2 regions of the Microbacterium cucumeris genome follow, and region 2 is predicted to be linked to the other one. Evidence: riboswitches for the same ligand, from Rfam matches in the RefSeq annotation. Region 2 holds a riboswitch; the other holds the start of a gene.
The links. A riboswitch is a leader RNA that binds a small molecule or an ion and turns the genes downstream of it on or off. The one in region 2 is predicted to bind thiamine pyrophosphate.
Positions count from the first base shown of each region.

Region 1: linked by a shared signal. The riboswitch ahead of AC3RXZ_RS12655 (ECF transporter S component) and the one ahead of thiM (hydroxyethylthiazole kinase) in region 2 are both predicted to bind thiamine pyrophosphate.

Region 1 covers NZ_JBYRIZ020000004.1:208,682-215,909, reverse strand. Annotated here, with positions in the region: gene AC3RXZ_RS12675 (DUF488 domain-containing protein) at 1-332, shown strand, start outside; gene AC3RXZ_RS12670 (aminoglycoside 3'-phosphotransferase) at 329-1,054, shown strand; gene AC3RXZ_RS12665 (energy-coupling factor transporter transmembrane component T family protein) at 1,056-1,853, opposite strand; gene AC3RXZ_RS12660 (ABC transporter ATP-binding protein) at 1,850-3,307, opposite strand; gene AC3RXZ_RS12655 (ECF transporter S component) at 3,315-3,968, opposite strand; TPP riboswitch at 3,961-4,070, opposite strand; gene AC3RXZ_RS12650 (D-alanyl-D-alanine carboxypeptidase family protein) at 4,131-6,056, shown strand; gene AC3RXZ_RS12645 (ABC transporter ATP-binding protein) at 6,113-7,228, opposite strand, start outside.
Region 2 covers NZ_JBYRIZ020000002.1:521,984-529,211, reverse strand. Annotated here, with positions in the region: gene AC3RXZ_RS09115 (bifunctional hydroxymethylpyrimidine kinase/phosphomethylpyrimidine kinase) at 1-753, opposite strand, end outside; gene thiM (hydroxyethylthiazole kinase) at 750-1,592, opposite strand; TPP riboswitch at 1,582-1,675, opposite strand; gene AC3RXZ_RS09105 (ribonuclease FAU-1 family protein) at 1,699-2,406, opposite strand; gene AC3RXZ_RS09100 (glycoside hydrolase family 3 N-terminal domain-containing protein) at 2,467-3,639, opposite strand; gene pheT (phenylalanine--tRNA ligase subunit beta) at 3,777-6,278, opposite strand; gene pheS (phenylalanine--tRNA ligase subunit alpha) at 6,278-7,228, opposite strand, start outside.

The sequences.
Region 1 (7,228 bases), on a different contig from region 2:
ACACCGCCGAACCCTCCGACGGGTTCCGCGTGCTCGTCGATCGGCTCTGGCCGCGCGGCGTCTCGAAGGAGCGCGCCGCGATCGATCTGTGGGACAAGGACACCGCCCCGAGCCCGGAGTTGCGCAAGGCGTGGCACGCCGCACCGGATGCCGAGTGGGCCGAGTACGCGGACCGCTACCGCGCCCAGCTCGCCGACGAGAGCGCGCCGGCGCTGCGCGAGCTCGCGGACGTCGTGAAGCGGCATCCGGTCGTGACTCTCGTCTACGCCGCGCACGACACCGAGCACAATCACGCCGTCGTGCTCGATGAGGCGCTGCGCGAGCTGCTGTGACGATCCCCGCCGCCTCCATCGCCGTCCCCGGCCGCGTGCGCGCGCTCGCGCGCGGCGCCGCGCTGACGCCCGTGTGGGAGAACGGGATCGGCGGGCTCACCTTCCGCACGGACGACGACCGCTACATCAAGTGGGGTCCTCGGGACGCTGAGGCGAACATGCGCGACGAGGCCGAGCGGATGCGGTGGACGCGGCGCTGGATCCTGGTTCCCGAAGTGCTGGAGCAGGACCAGGATGCCGAGCACGAATGGCTCGTCACAGCCGCGATATCCGGCCGCAGCGCCGTGGACCCGCGCTGGATCGCCGAACCGGAAGCCGCGGTGCGCGCCGTCGGCCTCGGGCTGCGGCGGCTGCACGACGCCCTGCCCGTCGCCGAGTGCCCATGGGAGTGGAGCGTCGAGAGCCGATTCGAGAACGCCGCTCGCCGCGGCATCCGCATCCCCGAAGCGCTGCACGACGCACCGGAGATCGACCGGCTCGTCGTCTGTCACGGTGACGCGTGCATGCCGAACACGCTGGTCGGTGACGACGGGCGACCGCTCGCGCACGTCGACCTCGCCGCGCTCGGTGTCGGTGACCGGTGGGCGGACATCGCCGTCGCCTCGATGAGCACCGAATGGAACGTGGGTCCCGGGTGGGAGGACGCCCTCATCGCCGCCTACGGCGTCGAGCCGGACCGCGAACGGCTCGCCTACTACCGCGACCTGTGGAACGCGAGCTGAGTCAGCTCCACACGAAGCGGAAGCTGCCGACGGCGATCGCGGCGGCGATCGCCAGTGCCATGATCGCCAGCCCACCCACGAGCGCCACGGCATCCCGACCGTGCAGGCGCGAGGGGCGCGCCCACGTGCGCGGGATGCCGGAGCCGAAGCCGCGCGCCTCCATCGCCATGGCGAGCTTGGTCCCGCGGCGCACCGCGAACACGAGCAGCACGAACGCCATCGAGAAGAACCGCCGCAGGGCCCCGGCGTCGCCGACGCCGCGCGCCCTCCGGGCGAGTGCCATCGTGCGCCAGTCGTCGAGGAACAGTCCCAGCATGCGGGTCCCCGCCAGGATGCCGAGCACGAACCGGCTGGGCAGCCGGGCGACCTGCGAGAGCGCGTCGGCGAGCTCGGTCGGGTCCGTGCGACCGAAGAGCAGGATGGTCGGAAGGCCGAGCGCCAGCACGCGCAGGCTCACGGCGACCGCCAGCGCGATCGAGTCGTCGCTGATGGTCGCGAATCCGAAGGTCCAGTAGACGCGGCCTGCGGGTTCGGCGTACAGCAGCATACTGACCCCGGCGATCGGAGCGAAGATCGCGATGGGCAGCAGGCGCCGGAGGACGGTGCCGAGGCTCAGACCGGTCAGCGGCAGGCACAGCAGCTGCAGGGCGATCGCCACGAGCGCGCTGGTCACGTCGATCGAGGCGAACAGCGGCACCGACAGCACGAGGGCGAGGAGGAGCTTCGTCACCGGGTTCACTCCGTCCAGCCAGAGGGACTCCCGGGTCTCTGCGCGGAGCGCGTGCAGTGTGCCGGTCATGCGGCCACCCGCCTCTCCAGCTCGATGCGGTGCCCGCCGAGATGCTGTGTCACACCCTCGTCGTGCGTGACGGCGATGATCGAGCGCCCGCGGGCGATCTCCTCCTGCAGCAGGGACACGAGGGATATCCATCCCTTCCGGTCCTGCCCGAAGGTCGGCTCATCCAGGACGATGACCGCCGGGGATGCCGCGAGCACCGTCGCGACGGACAGCCGGCGCTTCTGGCCGCCGGACAGCGTGAACGGGTTCGCCAGGGCGAGGGGCGCGAGGTCCAGTCGTTCGAGCAGTGCGTCGACGACGGCGTCCGTCCGCGCGCGATCCCAGCCCAGCGCCTTCGGGCCCACCGCCAGCTCGTCCCGCAGGGTCTGCGTGAGGAACTGATGCTCAGGCTCCTGGAAGACGGTGCCGATGCGGGTGAGGAGCTCGCGGGAGGACCACCGGAAGGGTCGCCGCCCGCGACGTCCTGCCAGATCCTCCGCGGCGAGCACTTCGCCGTCCCGCTCGGGGATGAGTCCGGCGAGGGTGAGGGCGAGAGTGGACTTGCCCGCACCGTTCGCCCCCGTGACGACGGTCGCGGCTCCCCGAGGAACGCGCACGTCCAGCCCGCTCTGGACGGGGCTGCGCGCGTCCCGCGCGATCGTGAGCTCGGACGCCGACAGCACGGCGTCGCCGGTGGCGTCCGGCAGGGCGGGCAGCTCGATCCCGGCATCCGGCACCCACACGCCCGCGTCGGCGAGCGCCGGGCCGTGCTCGGCGAAGACGCGGGCGGGGGCGCCGTCGGCCAGCAGCCCGCCGTCGGCGGCGAGGACGATCACGCGTGTCATGAGGTCGACCCAGACCGGCGTGCGATGCTCGACGACGACGAGGGTGGCGCCGGTCTCGTCCACGGCCCGCTCGACGCTCGCTCGCACCTCCTGCACGCCGACGGGGTCCAGATTGGCGGTCGGCTCGTCCAGCAGCAGGAGGCCGGGGCGCATGGCGAGAGCACCGGCGAGGACCAGGCGCTGCTTCTGTCCGCCCGAGAGCGCCTTGGTCGGACGGCCGAGCGGCACATCGAGACCGGCGGCGGCGAGCGCCTCCGACACGCGCCCGGGGATCTCGGATGCCGGAACGCCGAGGTTCTCGCAGCCGAAGGCGACGTCGTCGGCCACGGTGGACAGCACGATCCCGGCATCCGGATCCTGCAGGACCAGACCGGTTCGACCGCGCGAGGACTCCGGCGCGGCGCCGTCGATCAGCAGGGTCCCGGTGCGCACACCCTCATCCGCGTCGCCGAGGACGCCGGCGATCCCGGCCAGCAGCGTCGACTTGCCCGCCCCGGACGCGCCGAGCAGCAGCACGCGCTCCCCCGGCTCGATCGTGAAGGAGACGTCGCTCACGGCCGGAAGCCTGCGGCCGGCGTATCGCCATCCCCAGCCCGTGGCCTGCACCCGAGCCGGCCGGGCGGCACTCATCCCGCCCTCAGACTTCGCGGACGAGCTCTCGCCCGGCCGCGAAGCGGTTCAGTGCACCGGTCACGGCCAGAGCGCGCACGAGCAGCCAACCGACGATGCCGGCCAGGATCGCGCCCGAGATCACGACGGTGGTGAGGTAGATGGTGTTGAACTCGAGCGACTTCAGGATGTTCGGCGAGCTGCCGTAGAAGAGCTCGAAGATCCAGGCCGCGGCCCCCGCGCCCGCCCCGGCGAGCATGGCGACGACGATGCCGAAGCGACGGTAGAGGAACAGCGCGAAGACGAGCTCGGCACCCAGGCCCTGCACCAGGCCGGAGAGCACGGTCGAGACGCCCCACACGTTGCCGATCATCATCGAGACGATGGCCGCGACGAGCTCGACGACGAGGGCCGCTCCGGGCTTGCGGATGACGAGCCCGCCGACGACGCCGCCGAGCAGCCAGATGCCCACGGCGATCCCGCCGAGACCGGGGGTGAGCGCGTCGGCGGCGCCGAACCAGGCGTAGCCGATCGTGTTCCAGCCCCAGAACACCAGGCCGAGCGCGACCCCCAGGACGGCGGCGACGACGATGTCGACGACGCGCCAGCGCCAGGGATGCGCACCGGCGGATGCTGCGACGGATGCTTCGTTCGAAGCGGGTGCGGGCGTGGACGTACTCATCTGTTCTCCTCCCTGCGCCGGCATGATCCGGATCAGGTTCGACGGTCGAAGCGCGGATCGCTTCCTCTCAGCCCGGCTCGCCGGACTCCCGTGGGTTGTGAGCACGATCTTACTCCGATGCCAATACGGGGGAGTCACATGCGGATTCGGTAGCGTATGCGGGTGACCCTCGACGAGCAGACCGACGGCGGCGGCGCCCTGACGCGCCGGGAGCGTCGTCGGCGCATGATCGTGGACGGGGCGGCGACCGGTTCGAGCGGCGCATCCGCGGAACCCGAGGCCGCGTCCGAGCAGGCTGCGGGCGATGCCGCGGACGTCGGGTCCGACGCTGTTCCGGATCCCGAGACCGCGGTCCTGACCGATGACGACGCCGCGACCGATTCGACGGCGGATGCCGCGACCGTCGCGGCGCCGGCTGGCGATGTCCGGGTCCTGTCCGAGGCCGGCAGTGACGTCACGACGGATGCGGAGACCGCGATCGCGTCGGATGCAGGGCCCGGCACCGGCATCGAGGTTCCGATCGACGTGACGCAGGATTCCGACGCCGCGACCAGCGAGGCACCCGCGACCGCCATCGTGTCCGATCCCGAGACCGGCGAGACACCCGCGACCGTGATCGTCTCCGACGCGGAAGCAGGCGGCGCGGCCGAGACCGACGCGGACGCCCGCGACGACGACACCGCGGAGGTCGCCGCTCTCCTGGCCGCGGACACCGCGATGGAGCGTCCCGCCGCCTGGGCGGACGAGAACTCTCCCGCGACCGCGCTGCTCTGGGTCGATCCGCTCGCGGTGGCCGCGGCGAGCGGGGCCGCTGCGATCGACACGTCGACCGACCGCGACGACGGGCCCGACCTCCTGGTGGGCGCCCCGCGGCGCGGCATCCTGCGCCCGGGCATTCTGGTTCCGCTGGGGACCCTGGTCGCGCTCGCCGTCGCCTATTCCGCCACGGCGCTGCTGTGGCCGCTTCATGAGCTCCCGCCGACGGTCGAGGCCGTCGCGGTGGAACCGGTCGCGGCCGAGGCCGCCGCGGTGACCTGGCCCGCCGACGGCAGTGCCGCGATCAGCGTGGACGGCATCGGGACGGCGTCGTCCACCGGAGATCGGGCACCGATCGCGAGCGTGACGAAGGTCGTCTCGGTCATGCTGGTGCTGGAGGAGCGACCGCTGAAGCCGGGCGAGCAGGGGCCGGAGTACGCGTTCGACTACGGAGACACGCTCGACTACTGGTCGTACCGCCGCGACGACCAGTCCGCGCTGGACGTTCCGGTCGACGGGACGCTCACGGAGTACCAGATGCTGCAGGGCGTTCTGCTCGGGTCGGCGAACAACTACATCGACCGGCTCTCGGACGAGATCTGGGGATCGGACAGCGCCTTCGCCGACGCCGCCGAGCAGTGGCTCGCCGCGCGGGGGCTCAGCGACATCACGATCGTGACGCCGTCCGGCCGCAACGAGGGGAACGTCGCCTCCCCCGCATCACTGACGAAGCTCGCGTCGATCGCCATGGCGAATCCGGTGTTCGCGGAGATCGTCGGAACGGCCTCGGTGGAGCTCCCCGGCGCGGGTCTCGTGACGAACTCGAACGGGCTTCTCGGAGAGCCGGGATTCGTCGGCGTGAAGACCGGATCGCTGGACGGGGACTACAACCTGCTCAGCGGCAAGGACGTCACAGTCGGCGACACCACGGTGCGCCTGTACGCCTCGGTGCTCGGTCAGGACGGCGACGACGAGCGTCTGGAGGCGAGCCGGGCGCTGTACGCGCAGGTGGAGGCGGCGCTGCAGGCGCAGGGCCCCGCTGTCGCCGCCGAGACCGTCGTCGGCGAGGTGAGCACCCCGTGGGGAGCGAGTGCGGACGTCGTGACGGATGCCGACGCGGCCGTCGTGCTGTGGAACTCGGCCGCGCCGACCGCCGAGGTCGTGTTCGACCTCGGCGATGCCACCGAGGCGGATGACGCAGTCGGCACCCTGACGGTCACGGGACCGCTGGACTCGGTCGAGGTGCCGGTCGTCCTCGCCGAGGAGATCGAGCCGCCGAGCGCGTGGTGGCGGCTCACGCACCCGTTCGAGCTGTTCGGCATCACCGACTGATCGCCTTACGCGAAGAGGCCGCCACCCCTCCGGGTGGCGGCCTCTTCGGACTGCGGTCAGGCCTGTTCGGACTCGGATTCGACGGGCTCGCCCTCCGCGGCATCCTCCGCCTCGCCGGTGACGACCACGGGAGTGGACGCGGTCATCGCCTCCTCGGCGTCGATGTCGGTCGCGGCCTGCTCGAACTGCGACTGGTACAGCCGCCAGTACGCGCCCTGCGCCGCGATGAGCTCGTCGTGCGTGCCCTTCTCGACGATGTCGCCGTGCTCCATCACGAGGATGAGGTCGGCATCGCGGATCGTCGACAGGCGGTGCGCGATCACGAACGAGGTCCGGCCCTGGCGGAGGGCCGCCATCGCGTGCTGCAGCAGCAGCTCGGTACGGGTGTCGACCGCGCTCGTCGCCTCGTCCAGGATGAGGATCGACGGCTGCGACACGAACGCCCTGGCGATGGTGATCAGCTGGCGCTCACCGGCCGACACGTTCGAGGCGTCCTCGTCGAGGACCGTCTCGTAACCGTCCGGCAGCGCGTGCACGAAGCGGTCCACGTAGGTGGCCTTCGCCGCCGCCAGCACTTCCTCGTCCGTCGCCGTCGCCCGGCCGTACCGGATGTTCTCCAGGATCGACCCGGCGAACAGCCACGGATCCTGCAGCACCATGCCGGTGCGCGAACGCAGATCGGAACGGGTGAGGTGCGCGATGTCCTGTCCGTCCAGCAGGATGCGTCCCGAGTTCAGCTCGTAGAAGCGCATGATGAGGTTGACGAGGGTCGTCTTTCCCGCACCGGTCGGTCCGACGATCGCGACGGTCTGCCCCGGCTCCACCCGGAAGGACAGGTCGGTGATCAGCGGTCGCTCCGGCGTGTACGAGAACGAGACGTTCTCGAACTCGATGACGCCCTTGCCGTCCGCGATCTTCGCCGCGTCGTCGCCGTCCGGGTCCTGCTCGTCGGCGTCCAGGAAGTCGAACACCCGCTCCGCCGACGCCGTGCCGGACTGCACGACCGCCGCCATGCCGCCCAGCTCGCTCAGCGGCTGCGTGAACTGCTGCGAGTACTGGATGAACGCCTGCACGTCGCCGAGCCGCAGCTGTCCGCTGGCCACCATGAGCCCGCCGAGCACCGCGATGCCGACGTAGGTGAGGCTTCCGACGAAGGTCATGGCCGGCATGAT
Region 2 (7,228 bases):
CACGGCCATCCCGTATCCCCCGTTCGCGGCGATGGACTTGAGATCGGCCTGGACGCCGGCGCCGCCGGACGGGTCGCTGCCCGCGATGCTCAGGACCCGCGGCACACCGGCGGCGCGCCAGCGCCGCACGAACTCCGCTGCCGCGGTCCGCGGATCCTCGGCTGCGCACAGCGCAGAGACGACTGCGAGGCCGGCTGCTCCGGCATCCCGCAGCCGCTCGGTGTCCTCGATGCTCACCCCGCCGATCGCGACGCAGGGCAGCGGGCTCGCCAGCGCGAAGGACCGGAACCCCTCGATGCCCAGTGCCGGCGGGTGATCCGGTTTGGTCGTGGTCGGGCGGATCACACCGACGCCGAGGTAGTCCACGGTCCCCTCCGGCAGGGCCAGGACGGCATCGAGGTGCTCGGGACTGTGGGCGGTGAGCCCGATCAGCGCCTCAGGTCCGAGCGCCTCGCGGGCGCGGAGGACGGACACGTCTCCCTGCCCCAGATGCACGCCATCGATGCGCGCTCCCGCCGCCCGCGCCGCGAGCGCGGCCTCCACCCGGTCGTTCACCACGAGCAGGGCGCGTCCGTCGATGACACGGGACAACTCGACGAGCTGCGCCGTCGTCTCGGCGTCCGTCGCCGTCTTGTCTCGCAGCTGCACGACGCGCACGCCTCCGGCGACGGCCTGACGGACGGTCTCGATGACGCCGCGACGGCCGCAGAGCGACGTGTCGGTGACGAGATACAGCGAGAGGTCCGGGGTCATCGGACGGCGCCTTCGACACGTGCGGCAGCAGCCACGTCGTCCGGCCGTACAGCCGCGAGCGCGTCGAGCAGTGCGACCGCGAAGCTCCCCGGCCCCCGTGAGGCACGCGCGGCGTTCTCCGCCGCGACCGTGTACACCAGACTCGCCGCCGCGACCGTCACCAACGGATCGCCGGTGCGCGCCGTCCCGAGGAATGCCGCCATCACCGCGCCGAGTGCGCATCCGCCGCCGGTCACCTTGGTGAGCAGCTCGTGTCCGTTCGCGATGCGCAGGACGCGCGCGCCGTCCGTGATGAGGTCGACCGGTCCGGAGACCGCGACGACGCCGCCGTGGCGTTCGGCGAGCGCGAATGCGGCGTCGGCCGCGGCATCCGTGCTGTCGATCGCATCCACACCGCGGCCGCCGACGGAGTGACCCGCGAGTGCCAGGATCTCCGACGCGTTGCCGCGGATCGCTGTGGGATTCTGCTCGGCGAGCTCTCGGGCGAGAGCGGTGCGCACCGGCAGCACGCCGATCGCGACGGGGTCGAGCACCCAGGGCGTGCCGGCATCCACGGCGCCGCCGACGGCCTCGCGCGCGGCGTCGCGCTGCTCGGGCGTCGGCGTGCCGAGGTTGACCAGCACTCCCGAGGCGACGGATGCGAACATCCTGGACTCGCCGACGATGTCGACCATCGCCGGCGCAGCGCCGAGTGCCAGCAGCGCGTTCGCGGTGAACCCCGTCACCACTGCGTTCGTGATGCAGTGCGTGAGCGGTGGCGCCGCGCGCAGCGCATCGAGGAGAGCGCCGGCCTCCGTGACGAGGTCGGCTTCGGACGGTGGGCAGAGGCGATCGCTCACGCGACATCCCTTCGCTAGTACGAACTAGATCAGGTTCGACGGGTGTGTTCTCAGCCGCGGATGCGGCACCCCGTGTCACTGCCTCGCAGTCTAGCGAAGCGGTCGTTCAGGACGGCAGGTCCGCCAGTTCGGCGACCGTCCAGGACGGCTCAGGCCGCCAGCGCACCCACTCCGGCGCGAACGCCCAGTGCCCCGCGTGGAAGGACGCGATGGCGGCCGCGGCGTGAACCTCGATCAGGGCGGCCTCCTCCGGTGCGATGCGTCCCTGCTCGACGGCCGCGACGAGCTCGTCCTCGTCCTTCATGTGGATCGCGCCGTCAGCCGTGATCCACACGTCCAGCACGTGATCGGACGAGTACGTCGCCCGATCCGTGCGCTGGTGCGCGTTCTCGAGATTGACGTACCACCCGCCGAAGGTCCACTCGGAGCCTCCCGCCTCCTCCCAGAAGAGCCAGACCGACCACGGCAGGTCGGCCGGTGCGATCCGCAGGATGCCGTTGCCCCACCAGTCCTCGACGATGCGGGTGCGCGGCACGCGCCAGCGCTGGTCGAGCGGAACCGTGCGGATGCGACGGCCGTCCGGGGCGCCCATGCCTTCGAGCCTCGTTCCCACCGCCAGCCACGCGACGAGGCCTCGTTCGTCGTCGCGCACGACGCGCATCGGGGCGATGTTCGACGCGTCCCCGTGCTGCCAGCGCGGCTTGCGGTAGTGCCAGTCGATCTGCGCGCCGGGAGCGAGGAAGGGCGGGATGCCGAGGTCCCGCGCGCCTGCGGGGGCGGTCAGGGCGGTGGGCCGCAGGACGACGCCGGTCACTGGGCGCGCTCTCGCTCGAGAAGGTCGGCTGTCATGCCCCCCATCCTGGCGCAGCTCGGCTCAGGGACGCGTCGCCGCGACCAGCTCCGCCACCCGTGTCGCAGCCTCCGACAGACGCTCCGCGAACTCCGGGTCGGACTCCGCCCGCGCCGTCACGGCCTCGATGATGCGGGTGGCCGTGTCGGGCGTGGAGCCGGCGATCGTGAGGACCAGGTCGGCGCCGGCCTCGATCGCGGCCACCGCGTTCGCGACCGGGTCGGCGTAGGCCGGGTCGCCGGAGGACAGCAGCATTCCGAGATCGTCCGTCACGGCGACGCCCTCGAAACCGAGGTCGTCGCGCAGAATCGCGTACCACTCCGGCGACAGCGATGCCGGCAGGTCGGACACGCTCGTGTAGCGCAGGTGGCCCGTCATCACCAGCTCCGCCCCGGCGTCGATGCCGGCGGCGAACGGGATCGCGTCGTGCGTGCGCCAGTCGTCCAGGCTCATCGCCGTGGTGGGGATGGCGCGATGCGAGTCGCCTTCGGCAGCGCCGTGGCCGGGGAAGTGCTTGAGTGTGGTGGCGACGTACCCGCGCTCGGCCGCGACGATCGCCGCGACCCGATCGGCGACCGACTGTGGGTCGGTTCCGTACGAGCGCCCGTGGATGAACGAGCCCTCGGATCTCGGGACATCGGCCACGACACCGAAGTTGACGTCGATCCCGGCCTGCGCCAGCATCCGCGCTCGGGAGGCGAACGCCGCCCGCGCCTCCGCGGGCGGCGCATCCTTCAGGGCCGACGCGGACGGAAGCTCGTCCCAGGGAACCCGCGCCACCACACCGCCCTCCTGATCGGTCGCGATGAGCGCGTCGTCCGAGGCGGAATGCACGGAGTCGGTGAGCGCGCGCAGCTGCTCCGGTGCGCCCGGGACGTTGTCGCCCATCAGGATCAGCCCGTCGGGGCCGCTCGCGACGTAGGCGGACAGGGCGGCCGGGTCGGTGCCCCCGGCGTATCCCATGACCACGAGCGCCGCCTGCTCGCGCGCGGGCATGTCCGCGACCCGCTCGGCCGCCTTCTCGAGCGCGGTCATCGGGGCCGGTTCCGGCGTGGCCGACGGCTGCGTCGTCGGTCGCGTCGTGGTGCTCTCCGCGACGGGCGTCGTGTCCGGCGCGCAGCCGCTGAGACCGGCGCTGAGCGCCACGACGACGACGGCCGCCCTCAGGCGCTTGCGGGTCGCGCGGGAGATCGTCATGCTTCCATCCTGCCCGCCTCCGGCTGAGCGATGGGCGGGAGCTCGACGCGACCGCGCTGCTCTTCTCAGCATCCGCGGCAGATGAATCGGCCGCGTCGGCGGGAATCAGCAGCGCGGTCCGCAGAACCGCAAGGAGTTCACTCCCGCAGCGTCGCGCCGAACCGTTCGCCGGCCAGCGCGACGCCGGCGAGCTTCGCCTCCGTGGCCTCGGCGGCGGTGAGCGTGCGGTCGGGAGCACGGAAGCGCAGCGCGAACGTGAGGCTCTTCGTCCCGTCCGGCAAGCCCTCACCGCGGTAGTCGTCCACCAGCCGGAGGGATTCCAGCAGATCGCCGGCGCCCTCCACGAGGGTCTCGCGCAGGTCCCCGGCGGCGAGCGCCTCGGGAACGACGAGCGACACGTCCTGGGTGGCGGCGGGGAACGTCGACAGGCTCTCCGCGACGACCCGGTGACCGGCGAGCTCCAGGATGCCGTCGAGATCCAGCTCGAGCACGACCGCGCGGCCTGGCAGGTCCGCGTCGGATGCCACGTCCGGGTGCAGCTCGCCGACGTAGCCGACCTCGGCTCCGCGCACGCTCAGTACGCCGGTGCGCCCCGGGTGAAGCGCTGCGCGCTGCCCTTGGACGACATCGATCTCGACGCCCGCGGCTGCCGCGATGACCTTCACGGCATCCAGCGCCTCGCTCAGACCGTACGGCTCGGCGGCGCGGCCCGGCTGGCGCGGCGTCACGTTGCCCGTGAACAGCGCTGCGACATGGCGGCGCTGCGGCGGGATCGAGGCGTTGAGCGCCGCGAGCGTCTCGTCCGAGGGACGCACGCCCAGCGGCGGCACCTCGTCCGTCCCGTAGGCGACGCCCTCCTCCGGAAGGAACACGACACCGGTCTCGAAGATCGCGACGTCCGTCAGCCCGCGCGCGATGTTGCGATGCGCGGTCTGGAGCAGGCCGGGGATCAGCGAGCGGCGCAGGTACGGCGCCTGTCCGTCGAGAGCGTTCGCGAGCCGGATGCTGGGGACGTGCTCCCCGGTCGCGGACCCGTGCAGGTCGTTGTGCGCCTCGGTCGTGAACGGGAACGCCGGCGTCTCGACCAGACCTGCGGCGGCGAGCGCGTTGGCGACGCGGCGACGACCCAGCTGCAGCGCCGTGAGGCCGCTTCCGGACGGCGGCGTCGGCAACACAGAGGGGATGCGGTCCAGACCGTGGATGCGCGCGACCTCCTCGGCGAGCGACCACTTGTCCGTGAGGTCCGGTCGCCAGCTCGGCGGGATCACCTGCCAGCCGTCGGCGGTCTCGGTGACCTCGGCGCCGATCGTCTCCAGCGCTTCGGTGATCTCGGCATCCTCGTAGTCCACGCCGATGAGCCCGGGTACGAACTCGGCCGGCAGCGCGATGCCGGCGATCTCCACCTCGGAGTACAGCGCGCCGCCCGTGGTGTCGAGAGTGCCTCCGGCCAGTTCGACCATGAGGTCGGCGACCCGGCGCGCGGCCACGAACGGGATCAGCGGGTCCACGCCGCGCTCGAAGCGCTTGGACGCCTCGCTCGGCAGCTTGTGGCGGCGCGCCGTGCGGGCGATGGACACCGAGTCGAAGTTCGCGGCCTCGATGAGAACGTTGCGCGTCTCGCCGGACATCTCCGTCGTGCCGCCGCCCATGACGCCCGCCAGCCCGATCGGACCGGACTCGTCCGTGATGAGCAGGTCCTCGACGTGCAGCGCGCGCTCCTGACCGTCCAGCGTCGTCATCTTCTCGCCCGGCTGGGCACGGCGCACCGTGATCCCCCCGGAGAGCTTGTCGAGGTCGTACCCGTGGATCGGGTTGCCGAGCTCGAGCATGACGTAGTTGGTGATGTCGATGAGCACGCCGAGCGAGCGGATGCCGGCCAGGGCGAGGCGCGACACCATCCACGGCGGAGTGGGCCGGGACGGATCGACGTCGCGCACCACGCGCACCACGAACTCCTGCACGGCGGGCGCCTCGCGCAGCGGTTCAGCCGTCACCGCGAGCGGGAAGCCGCTGCCGGGCGCGACCTCGTCCCACTCGTGCTCCGCCGGGTCGCGGAAGTCCGCCCCGGTGGCGTGCGCGTACTCGCGCGCGACGCCGCGGATCGAGAACGCGTACCCGCGGTCAGGGGTGACGTTGATCTCGACGGCGACGTCGTCCAGTCCCAGCAGCGCGATGGCGTCCGTGCCGACCTCGGGGTCCAGTCCCAGGGACGACAGCACGAGGATCCCGTCGTGCTCGTCGCCGAGACCGAGTTCCCTGGCCGAGGCGATCATGCCGTCGGAGACATGGCCGTAGGTCTTGCGCGCCGCGATCGGGAACGGTCCCGGAAGGACGGCACCGGGAAGCGTGACGACGACCTTGTCATCCGGGGCGAAGTTGCGGGCACCGCAGACGATCCCGCGGACGCCGCCGTTGGCTTCTCCCACGTCGACCTGGCACCACCGGATCGTCTTGCCGTTGGACTGGGGCTCCTCCTCGAACGAGAGGACCCGCCCGACGACGACGGGGCCGGTGATCTCGAAGCGGTGGACCTCCTCCTCTTCGAAGCCGACGGCCACGAGCGACGCGAAGACGTCCTCGGGCGTGACGTCCGCCGCCACATCCACGTACTCACGCAGCCACGAAAGCGGGACGCGCATCACACCACCATCCCGTACTGCTCGCTGAAGCGGACATCGCCCTCGGCCATGTCGCGCATGTCCTTCACATCACTGCGGAACATCAGCCCGCGTTCGATCCCCATGCCGAACGCGAAACCGCTGTAGACCTCGGGATCGATGCCCGCGGCGCGCAGCACGTTCGGGTTCACCATGCCGCAGCCGCCCCACTCGATCCAGCGCGCGCCGCCCTTGAAGGTCGGGTGCCACAGGTCGAGTTCGGCCGAGGGCTCGGTGAACGGGAAGTAGTTGGTGCGGAAGCGCATCTTCGCCTCCGGCCCGAAGAGCTGGCGCGCGAAGTGGTCGAGCGTTCCCTTCAGGTGCGCCATGGTGATGCCCTTGTCGATCACGAGGCCCTCGAACTGCGTGAACACCGGCAGGTGCGTCGCGTCGAACTCGTCCGTGCGATACACGCGCCCCGGGCACAGCACGTAGATCGGCAGCTCGCGGTCGAGCATCGAGCGCACCTGGACGGGGCTCGTGTGCGTGCGCATCACGAGGTGGCGGGAGGTCGGGTCCACGTAGAACGTGTCCTGCTCCTGGCGGGCCGGGTGGTCGACGTCGAAGTTCAGTGCGTCGAAGTTGAACCACTCGTGCTCGAGCTCCGGACCCTCCGCGATCTCCCAGCCCATGCCGACGAAGATGTCGCACACGTCGTCCTGCAACAGGGAGAGCGGATGCCGCGCGCCGATACGCGTGCGCGAGGAGACGGCGGTGATGTCCACCCGCTCGGCCTCGAGACGAGCGGCGGTCTCCGCCTCGGCCAGCTCCGTCTCCTTCGCGGTGAGGGCCTGGTTGACGCGGCCGCGTCCCTGTCCGATCAGCTTCCCGAACGTCGCCTTGTGCTCAGGGGCGACCTGGCGCATCGAGGCGTTCAGGGTCGCGAGCGGCGAACCCTCCCCCACGTGGGCCGCGCGGGCCGCCTTCAGCTC